One region of the Pseudomonas sp. R5-89-07 genome, then DNA from elsewhere that is predicted to be linked to it. Evidence: predicted binding sites of a transcription regulator. Region 1 holds the regulator's gene; each other region holds the start of a gene.
What was found. The regulator FliA, encoded in region 1, starts transcription of late flagellar genes. The targets are predictions, from matches to a motif close to CTAAAGTTTNNNNNNNNNNNGCCGNTAA.
Positions count from the first base shown of each region.

Region 1 (3,532 bases):
CGAAGCTCATGTGGGTGCTCCTTAGAAGCCTAAACTGGACAGCAAATCGTCTACGTCATCTTGACCGGATACGACGTCTTCACGTTTATCGGCATGAATCTGCGGACCTTCACCCTTGGCGAGATGTTTTTGTGGATCTTTTTCCGAGAGGATCGCTTCGCGGTCATGTTCGATGCCGGCAAAACGGTCGACCTGGCCGGCCATGAGCACCAGTTTGAGCAGGTTGCTTTCCACTTCGGTGACCAATTGGGTCACACGCTTGATCACCTGACCGGTAAGGTCCTGATAATCCTGGGCGAGCAGAATGTCGTTGAGGTTGCTGGCCACCGTGCGGTTTTCCTGTTCGCTGCGCGACAGAAAACCGTCGACTCTGCGGGCCAGCTCACGGAACTCTTCAGCCCCCACTTCACGGCGCATGAAGCGCCCCCAGTCAACGCTCAAGGCCTGGGCTTCGCTGGCCATGCCGTTGACCAGAGGCGTAGCGTTTTCCACCAGGTCCATGGTGCGGTTGGCCGCCGCCTCGGTCAGCCTGACCACATAGGACAGGCGTTCAGTGGCGTCGGTGATCTGCGAAATTTCTTCGGCCTGGGGCATGCGCGGGTCAATCTGGAAATTGACGATCGCACTGTGCAGCTCACGCGTGAGCTTGCCCACTTCCTGGTACAGGCCGCGGTCACGGGTCTGGTTAAGCTCATGGATCAACTGCACCGCATCGGCGAACTGGCCTTTTTCGAGGCTTTCGACCAACTGGTGAGCATGTTTTTTCAAGGTCGACTCAAAGTCGCCCTGTGACGTTTCGTTATGCTCCATAGCTCCCCCGCGATGGCATTAGCCGTGGATGCGTTCGAAGATTTTTTCGATCTTCTCTTTCAAGGCCAATGCTGTGAATGGCTTGACCACGTAACCGTTGACCCCGGCCTGGGCGGCTTCGATGATCTGTTCACGCTTGGCTTCGGCGGTCACCATCAGCACCGGCAGGCTGCGCAGTTTTTCATCGGCGCGCACATGGCGCAGCAAGTCGATACCGGTCATGCCCGGCATGTTCCAGTCGGTTACCAGAAAGTCGATGCTCCCGCTGTTGAGGATCGGAATGGCTGTAATGCCGTCGTCCGCCTCGACCGTGTTTGTGAACCCAAGGTCACGCAACAGGTTTTTTATGATCCGCCGCATCGTTGAGAAGTCATCAACGATGAGGATTTTCATGTTCTTGTCCAATTCGACCTCCAAGCAGTCTTAAACGCGCCCAGCACCTGGACGCGCCACTTCAATCAACAGGCGTTACACAAAAAGGACTGCCCAGGGCACCACGGAGCGAACCCGCAAGGGCCGAAACCCTCGCGGTAGCGTCTGCAGTGTCCCCACACTGCCTGTCAGCGCGCGCGCCACTCTCCCAACCGCCCCCGCAAGCGGGCCGCGCACTGGCTATGCAACTGGCTGACACGCGATTCGCTGACCCCCAGGACCTCACCGATTTCCTTGAGGTTCAGCTCCTCGTCGTAGTACAGCGCCAACACCAGGCGCTCGCGCTCCGGCAAATTGGCAATGGCCTCCGCCAGCGCTCCCTGGAAACGTTCATCTTCCAGATCGCGCGACGGTTCCATATGCGCGCTCGCGCCGTCCTCATGCAGCCCTTCGTGTTCGCCGTCCTGCAACAGGTCGTCGAAACTGAACAGGCGGCTGCCCAAGGTATCGTTCAAAATCCCGTAATAATCGTCGAGACTCAATTGGAGTTCGGCCGCAACTTCATGATCTTTAGCGTCACGACCGGTTTTTGCTTCAATTGCGCGAATTGCGTCACTGACCATTCGCGTATTGCGGTGTACCGAGCGCGGCGCCCAATCCCCTTTACGCACCTCATCGAGCATCGCGCCACGGATACGGATACCCGCATACGTCTCGAAACTCGCACCCTTGCTCGCGTCGTATTTGGTCGACACTTCAAGCAGGCCGATCATCCCGGCCTGGATCAGGTCTTCCACCTGCACGCTGGCGGGCAGGCGCGCCAACAGGTGATAGGCAATGCGCTTGACCAGCGGCGCATAGCGCTCGATCAACTCGCCCTGACTGTCACGTGCCGACTTTTTGTAAAGGTTGTAGCCGCTGGATGTCATAGCACAGGTCCTGCGCTCGTCTGATGCACCAATCGCTCGACGAAAAACTCCAGATGCCCGCGAGGGTTGGCCGGCAACGGCCAGGTATCAACCTTCTGGGCAATGGCCTTGAACGCCAGCGCGCACTTGGAACGAGGGAACGCTTCGTAGACCGCACGCTGCTTTTGCACGGCCTTGCGTACACACTCGTCATAGGGAACCGCACCGACGTATTGTAAGGCGACGTCGAGAAAGCGATCCGTGACCTTGGTCAACTTGGCGAACAGGTTGCGCCCTTCCTGCGGGCTCTGGGCCATATTGGCCAGCACGCGGAAGCGGTTCATGCCGTAGTCACGGTTAAGCAGTTTGATCAGGGCGTAGGCGTCAGTGATCGAGGTGGGTTCGTCGCACACCACCAGCAGCACTTCTTGCGCTGCGCGGACAAAGCTGACCACCGACTCGCCGATCCCGGCTGCGGTGTCGATCACCAGCACGTCGAGGTTGTCGCCGATATCGCTGAAGGCCTGGATCAGGCCGGCATGCTGCGCCGGGCTCAGGTGCACCATGCTCTGGGTACCCGAGGCGGCCGGCACGATGCGGATGCCACCGGGGCCCTGGAGCAGCACATCGCGCAGCTCACAGCGGCCTTCGATCACATCGGCGAGGGTGTGTTTGGGTGTCAGCCCCAGCAGAACGTCCACGTTCGCCAGGCCCAGGTCAGCATCCAGCAGCATGACGCGACGGCCAAGCTCTGCCAGCGCCAGGGACAAATTCACTGACACGTTAGTTTTGCCGACGCCACCTTTGCCGCCGGTCACCGCGATCACCTGTACGGGATGCATGCTGCCCATTTTATTTCTTTACCTTGTCTTGCTTAGACGCAGGCTACATGGCTTGGCCGCGTGTATCGCTTGCAGACCATCGATGTAGATACATTTCACGGTGTTCATCCTGCCTCACCCCACCCGCTTTGCCGGGTTGTGATAAAGGTCGGCGAACATGTCGGCCATCGCTTCCTCGCTAGGCTCGTCTTGCATTTGCACACTGACAGCACGGCTGACCAACTGATGACGGCGCGGCAGATGCAAATCATCCGGGATCCGCGGCCCGTCGGTCAGATAGGCGACCGGTAATTCATGACTGATCGCCAGGCTCAGCACTTCGCCGAGGCTGGCAGTTTCATCCAGTTTGGTCAGGATGCAACCGGCCAGACCGCAGCGTTTGTAGCTGTGATAGGCAGCGGTAAGAACCTGTTTCTGGCTGGTGGTTGCAAGCACCAGGTAATTTTTTGACTTGATGCCGCGTCCGGCCAGGCTTTCGAGCTGCATGCGCAGGGCCGGGTCGCTGGCTTGCAGGCCGGCGGTATCGATCAACACCACGCGCTTGCGCAGCAGTGGGTCGAGGGCATTGGCCAGGGACTGGCCCGGGTCGACGTGGGTCAC
Region 1 is NZ_CP027727.1:4,183,375-4,186,906, forward strand. Features, by position in the region: gene C4J94_RS19000 (chemotaxis protein CheA) at 1-10, opposite strand, end outside; gene C4J94_RS19005 (protein phosphatase CheZ) at 22-810, opposite strand; gene C4J94_RS19010 (chemotaxis response regulator CheY) at 829-1,203, opposite strand; gene fliA (RNA polymerase sigma factor FliA) at 1,371-2,111, opposite strand; gene fleN (flagellar synthesis regulator FleN) at 2,108-2,941, opposite strand; gene flhF (flagellar biosynthesis protein FlhF) at 3,047-3,532, opposite strand, start outside.

Region 2 (3,532 bases), 990 kb from region 1:
CTGGCGCATATTCTCCACGGTGTGGGTCGCGCTGGCGACTTCACCGATCAAGGCGCTGACACTGGCGGACGCTTCGCCCACCACCACGCGGGAGCGGTCGGCGTGTTCGTTGGCGCGCTGGGTGAACGCCGCCGTTTCCGCGGCGTTTTGCGCGACGGTGTCGGCGGTGGAGCTCATTTCGGTGATGGCGGTCACCGTCTGGTCCGTTTCCGAGGCGTGGCGCAACAGGATCTGGTTGGTGTGCGCCGAGGTTTGCTGCAGTTGCGCCAGGCCCGAGGACATGGCACCGGTGGCCTGGGTCACCTCACCGATCATGTTTTGCAGGTAGACGATAAAGCGGTTCACCGAGTGGCCGATGGCGCCCAGTTCGTCTTCGGCGCGGATGGTGATGCGTCGTGTGAGGTCGGCGTCGCCGGCAGACAGCGCGTCGATATTGCCCTTCAGCGCTTTCATGCGCTGGACCAGTTGGCGAATGGCATAGGCCGCCAGCAGCACCAGCAGGATCACCATCGGGATTTGCAGCAGCGCCAGGCTGCCGAGTACGTCATTGCGCTGGGCGGTGATCAGCGAAGTGGGCAGGGCAGTCGCCAGGAACCACGGGGTGCCTTCGATCGGGCGCATGTAGAAGGTACTGGCCACGCCCTGGTTGTCGAACTCAGCACGTTGCAAGCCCTGGTCGCGATGGGCGAGGGCCTTGCTGATCTGGGCGGCGAAGGCCGAGGTGCCAGTCAGTTCGCTGATGTTCTTCAGCACGATCGGGCCGCTGATGCGCGAGCTGTTGCTGATGATCTTGCCGTCGCCTTCGACGATCAGCATTTGCCCGCCGATGTCTTTTTCCTTGCTGGCCACCAGGTCATTGAAGAAGCCCAGGGTCACGTCGATGGTCGCCACGCCATAGGCGGCGCCGTCACGCTGGATCGCCATGGCGCAGTTGGTGCGCGGCTCCTGGCTGGCATCGTCCTTGTAGGCGGCGGCCCAGGCGCATTGGCCACGGGGCGAGGCGAGGCCGCCCTTGTACCAGCTCTGGTCGTAATAGTTGGGCGCCGGGTCACTGTTCCAGAAGGTGTTGACCGCCAGCTTGCCCGAGGCATCGCGGTGCCAGAACGTGCTGTGCTTGTTGCGCCCAGGGGTGCGCTGATTGGGCAGCGGCCAGATACCGCCGCCGAACACTTTGAGCTCGCCGTACTGGTCGACCAGGCCGGGCAGCACCTTGTCGATGGCGTCACTGTCGAGCAATGGAATGGTTTGGGTGATGGTGCGTTGCTGGGCCTGAACCTTGTTCAGTTCGCCCTGGATCTGTTCGGCTACCTCGCCGACGCGGTTAAGCACCACCTGCTCTTCGGTGTATTGCAGCTTGGGCGCGACCAACTGGCCGATGCCCACGACGGTCAACACCAATAACACCAGGACGAACAGCACCAGAAACAGGGTATAGCGGGCTTGGATGGAGCGCAGTGGGGGCATGGGGCCGTCCTTACGAAGCGTTATTGTCGACGCGGCTTTTTTAGAGCTTCGTAGGGCTATCGGCTTGGAAGCAGCCAGCTTTAGGTACGTGCGTGCAAGAAAGTGCGGGCGCCGTCGAACGGCGCCGCGTGGTCAGATTTCCAGCATGGCCATCACTTCCTCGGGGTAGCGCAGGCCGGCGGTTGCGTGGGCCGGGAAGATCGCTGTCAGCGCCCCCAGCTCGGTCGGGCTGAGGCTGATCGACACGGCCGCCACGTTTTCTTCCAGGTATTTACGCTGCTTGGTGCCGGGGATCGGCACGATGTAGTCGCCTTGCGCCAATACCCAGGCCAGCGCCAGTTGGCCGGCCGTTACGCCTTTATCGGCTGCCAGCGCTTGCACCTGTGCGACCAGTTGCAGGTTTTTCGCAAAATTCTCGCCCTGAAAGCGCGGGTTGAAACGCCGGTAGTCCTCGGCATCGAAATCCTCCGGGCTTTTCAGTGCCCCGGTGAGGAACCCCCGACCCAACGGGCTGTACGGAACGAAGGCGATGCCCAGGCGCTGGCAGGTGGCGAGGCAGCCGTTGTCTTCCTGATCGCGACTCCACAGCGAATATTCGCTTTGCAGGGCGCTGATGGGGTGAACCTTGTGCGCGCGCTCCAACGTGGCGGCCGACGCTTCGCTCAGGCCCAGGTAGCGCACCTTGCCCTGTTTCACCAGCTCGGCCATGGCGCCAACCGTTTCTTCGATGGCCACCTCGGGATCGATGCGGTGCTGGTAATACAGGTCCAGGGTTTCAATGCCCAGGCGTTGCAGCGTGCCGTCGATGGAGGCGCGCACGTACTCCGGGCGCCCACATACGCCACGCAGCGCGGGGTTTGCCGGGTCGCGCAGGATGCCGAATTTGCTGGCCAGGAACACCTGGTCGCGCTTGCCGGCGATGGCCTTGCCGATCAGTTGTTCATTGGTGTGGGGGCCGTACATGTCGGCGGTATCGAGAAAGTTGACGCCGAGCTCCAGGGCGCGGTGCAGGGTGGCGATGGCCTCCGTGGAGTCGAGGCCCGGCGTATAGAAGTCGCTCATGCCCATGCAGCCGAGGCCGATGGCGGAGACGTGGGGGCCGTTTTTACCGAGTTGGCGAGTGTGCATGGTGGTGCTCCTTGGTTGAGGCGTGCATTGTCGCGCTCGACAAAACCTGGATAAACCGGCTAAAAGCACTATCACTATTTGTAAAATCTAAACAATCTCCGGGGTGAACCGTGGACCGTTTCAATGCCATGCGCGTCTTCACCCGAATCGTAGAACTCGGCGGTTTTGCCAAGGCGGCAGACAGCCTTCAACTGCCGCGCGCTTCGGTGACGATCCTGATCAAGCAACTGGAGGCCCACCTGGGCGTGCAATTGCTGCAGCGCACCACGCGCCAGGTCAGCCCGACCCTGGACGGCGCGGCGTACTACCAGCGTTGCGTGCAGTTGCTGGCGGACCTTGAAGAAACCGAGGCGGTGTTTTCCTCGCGCCGGCAAAACCCGCGCGGCACCCTGAGCATTGATATGCCGTCGGGCATCGGCCGTTTGATCGTGATCCCGGCGCTGCCGACGTTCACCGCGCTCTACCCGCAGATCGAGCTGGACATCGGCCTCAACGACCGCCCGGTGGACCTGATTCGTGAAGGGGTCGATTGCGTACTGCGCGGTGGCCTGGCGTTGGACGACTCGCTGGTGGCGCGACCGCTGGCGATGATGCACCAGCTGACGCTGGCCAGCCCCGCCTACCTGCAGCGCATGGGCGTGCCCGCCAGCCTGGACGACCTGGCCCGGCATCAGATGATTGAGTATGTCTCCAGCGCGAGTGGCAAGCGCTTCGGCCTGGAATTCCAGCTTGGCACCGAGCTGCGCACGCTGAACTTGACGAAAGTGGTCGCCGTGAACAGTTCCGACGGGTATTTCGCGGCCTGTGAAGCCGGCTACGGGCTGATCCAGGCCCCGCATTATCACGCCATGAAGCAACTGGCCGAGGGCACGCTGGTGGAAGTGTTGCCGCAGGTGGCGGTGCCGAACATGGCGCTGACCGCGCTGTACCCGCCGCATCG
Region 2 is NZ_CP027727.1:3,197,002-3,200,533, reverse strand. Features, by position in the region: gene C4J94_RS14690 (methyl-accepting chemotaxis protein) at 1-1,464, opposite strand, end outside; gene C4J94_RS14685 (aldo/keto reductase) at 1,597-2,592, opposite strand; gene C4J94_RS14680 (LysR family transcriptional regulator) at 2,703-3,532, shown strand, end outside.
Region 2: a site for FliA is predicted at 1,521-1,548, ahead of C4J94_RS14690 (methyl-accepting chemotaxis protein). Genes of this name have one in related genera too.

Region 3 (3,532 bases), 340 kb from region 1:
GGACTTGGTTCCTGATTCGGAACCCGAGCCAGCGGCTGATGAGCTGGACGCCCAGACTCCGCCGGAGCCAACGGACCCGGACGATCATCCCCATGACTTGAGCAGGGCGCGCCCCTGAACGAAAAAACGGGCAGATCCCATCAGGATCTGCCCGTTTTTTTACATCCGCGTTCAAGGTTTATAGATCGTCATCCTTGTCGAAGCGTCGAGCTTCGCGCTGCAGTTGATACACAAAACGCTCCACTTGGCGCTGCACCAAGCCGCTCATGTTATGGAAGCGCACACCCGCGAAGGTGGTGTTGATCCTGTCTTCGAAATGCAGATAGCGCAGCTCGACAGCAGTGGTCATGCTGCCGAACGGCAGGGCGGCGATAAAGCGGTCATACACCTGGCCCAGTTGCAGGCGTTCGGAAATATCGCCCTCAAAGCGCAATTTGCACCCGGTGGCCGAGATGTCCAGCAGCTTGCCGCTGACCGGTGCCTTGAGCTTCTCGCCACCCAGTTCAATATTCACCAGCTGCGCCAGCTTAAGTGCAGCGCGGAATGCGTTACGACGCTGATGGTAGACCACCTCGCCGGGCATGCTCCCAGTGTAGATACGGTGGCCGTCTTTTTCGCTGATACTCAGCGTGCCATTACTGTCCCAGGCAACCCGTACGCCATCATGGAAACCCTCGATGCGGAAGGGTTCGCCATTTTCAAGATAACGTTCACCATCACGTGGGATCATCTCGTCCAGTGCCAGCGTTTTGCTGTCCCGATCGATGTCCACAAGATAGCTTTGGAAGCGTTGGCTGCGTTCGTGGAAAGTGATGATCAATGGATCATGGCTGTCCTGGAGCATTCGCAGAGTGCTGGCGATTTCCAAAGGCGTGGTAAGGACCTTCGGTGGCTGCGGTGCATCTTCCGCATTAGGGGCGTTGAACACGGTTGTTCCATCTCCAGGCAAAATACGACTACACGCAAGAACCGGCATTTTGCCAGTATGTAGCGCACCTTGGATAGGTCGCGCTGTAAACCGGCGTCAGGCTTGGCTGCGGGTGCTTGGCTTGACCAGGCGTGAAGTGGAACCTTGGGCGTTATAGAGGGCCGGGGGCTCACCGCCATGAAGAATACGCAACTGGTTGGCGGTGGTGGCTTGCTGAAGCTGGATCGACTGACCGTTGAGCAGGTTGGCTTCCTGGCACTGGGCGAGCAGTTGATTGAGCTCTTTGCTTTGCGCCAGCAACTGATCGCCGACCGAGGAGTGACTCGCCAGCTGCGCCAGGCCGTCGTGATCGGCGGGCAGGCCCAGGCTGGTCAGAATCTCGCTGCGTTTCTTGCCGTGCTGCTCGAGCAGCACAATCAGCGACTGTTTGCGCGCCAGTATTTCTTCGAGCAAAGGCATATCCCGGCCATACAGGGCCAGGGACTCTTCTTTAAGCAGCTCGAGCAACTGTTGCGTCGGCGCCAGATCATCAATGATCAGTTCAAGCAAATGTTCGTCGTGGTGCATGGCTGGCCTTGGGGTTTAAGCGTCCAGAAGCCCAGCGCAGGCCTTTGCCTAGCGCTCGGCTTCGAAGTTAAGCAGCTTGCTGGCTACGCGGTTGCTGTCGACTGTATACGTGCCATCGGCGATTGCCTGTTTCAATTCGGCCACGCGGGCTTTATTGACAATCGGTTGATCGCGCAGCGAGTCAGTGACCTTCTGCAACTGTTGAGCCTCATTACTCAGGTGTACCGATTCCCCACTCGGGCTCGCGCTTGCCTGCTCTGCCTTCACGGGCTGAGACTTGGCTTCTGCGCTTTCCTTGGCACCGTTGGTGCGCGTGGTGCCCGGTAAGGGCTGGGTGCTGTTCAAACGATTGAAATCAATGACCATGATAAAAAACCTCTGGGTATTTGGACGCTTGCCATGTTTTCGGCCATACCCGGACAAACTTTAGCCGCGAGTGACAATTAACTCGCAAGGCTCGGCATCCGGCCCACAGTGTAGGAAAAGCGGGCAATTGATTCCAGTCATCTATAGTGCCACCTCGACTTGGCCAGGCGCCGTAACCCGCGCCTTGATCACGCGGTTGGAGTTGAGGTTCTTCACTCTAATCTGTTCACTCATACTGCCATTGGACAGCGCTTCCCCCGGCATTTTTACATTCAGCCCGCCGCTGCTGGCGGAAATCACCACCTGGTCACCCTTGCGAATTACTTCGGCCTGCTCTAGATGAACCAGCGTGATCACTTGATCGGTGACCATTGGTCGGGTAAGCCGCTGCCCGATCGCCTGATCCAGCGAGGTGAGGTAACCCTGGTTGATCAAGCTGATATCCCGTTCACGCAACGCAACATCGTCATAGCCAATAATCCCGGTGCGCTTCAAGGGTCGCGCTACCACGACAACGTCGCGAAACAATTTGACCTGCGCCGGCACGAACACCGTCCACGGGGACGCGCCTTCGCAGCGTACTTTAACGGTTACGCGGCCGATGGGCTGGGCCGGGCTTTCCAGAGTGGCCGTCAATTCCTTGTCACACATAGGCATGCGCAGGCGCGGGTCCAGCGGGTTGACCTGGATCTCATAGCGTCCCGGCGTCTGTGTGGTCGCCAGATAATCTTCTACAGTGAATTCAAGAAAGCCTTGGGTGACGCCGATAAGGAGATCAGGCAGGGTGACGTTGTCGGCGCGAGTCGTGACGCCCACGCCCCAGACAAGCAGCGCCATCGCGGCGCAGAGCAGTCTGCGGTACTTTGGGCGGCAAGGGCGGCGGGAAACTGTCATTTTAATATCCATAGCCAATCAAATAGCAAAACTTAGCAAAGCTCGTGCCGTTTAGTGTTGGTACGCATCGTACCTCTGGGATTTAGGAGTCTGGGCATGGCAGGTGTAATGGATTCAGTAAACCAGCGCACACAGCTGGTAGGGCAGAATCGCCTGGAGTTGTTGCTTTTTCGCCTGGACGGCAAACAGCTGTACGGCATCAACGTGTTTAAAGTCCGCGAAGTGTTGCAGTGCCCCAAGCTGACGATCATGCCCAAATCCAGTCCGGTGGTGTGCGGCGTAGCCAATATCCGTGGCGCGACCATTCCGATTCTTGACTTGGCAATGGCCACTGGCTCCTCCGGTTTGCAGGACCGTCAGAGCCCGTTCGTCATCATCACCGAGTACAACACCAAGACCCAAGGGTTTCTGGTGCGCTCGGTGGAACGTATCGTCAATATGAACTGGGAAGAGATCCATCCGCCGCCCAAGGGCACCGGGCGCGATCACTACCTGACGGCTGTGACGCGAGTGGACAACCAACTGGTGGAAATCATCGACGTGGAGAAAATCCTCGCCGAAGTAGCGCCGACCTCGGAGACCATTTCCGTCGGCGTGGTGGATGCCGAAACGGCGCACAAGGCAGTGTCCCTGCGCGTGTTGACCGTGGACGACTCCTCCGTCGCTCGCAAGCAGGTTACGCGTTGCCTGCAAACCGTTGGTGTCGATGTGGTAGCCCTCAATGACGGGCGTCAAGCCCTGGATTACCTGCGCAAGTTGGTGGATGAAGGCAAGAAG
Region 3 is NZ_CP027727.1:4,524,452-4,527,983, reverse strand. Features, by position in the region: gene C4J94_RS20645 (MFS transporter) at 1-118, shown strand, start outside; gene C4J94_RS20640 (flagellar brake protein) at 179-928, opposite strand; gene C4J94_RS20635 (flagella synthesis protein FlgN) at 1,025-1,495, opposite strand; gene flgM (flagellar biosynthesis anti-sigma factor FlgM) at 1,544-1,861, opposite strand; gene flgA (flagellar basal body P-ring formation chaperone FlgA) at 2,003-2,767, opposite strand; gene C4J94_RS20620 (chemotaxis protein CheV) at 2,852-3,532, shown strand, end outside.
Region 3: a site for FliA is predicted at 1,898-1,925, ahead of flgM (flagellar biosynthesis anti-sigma factor FlgM). Genes of this name have one in related genera too.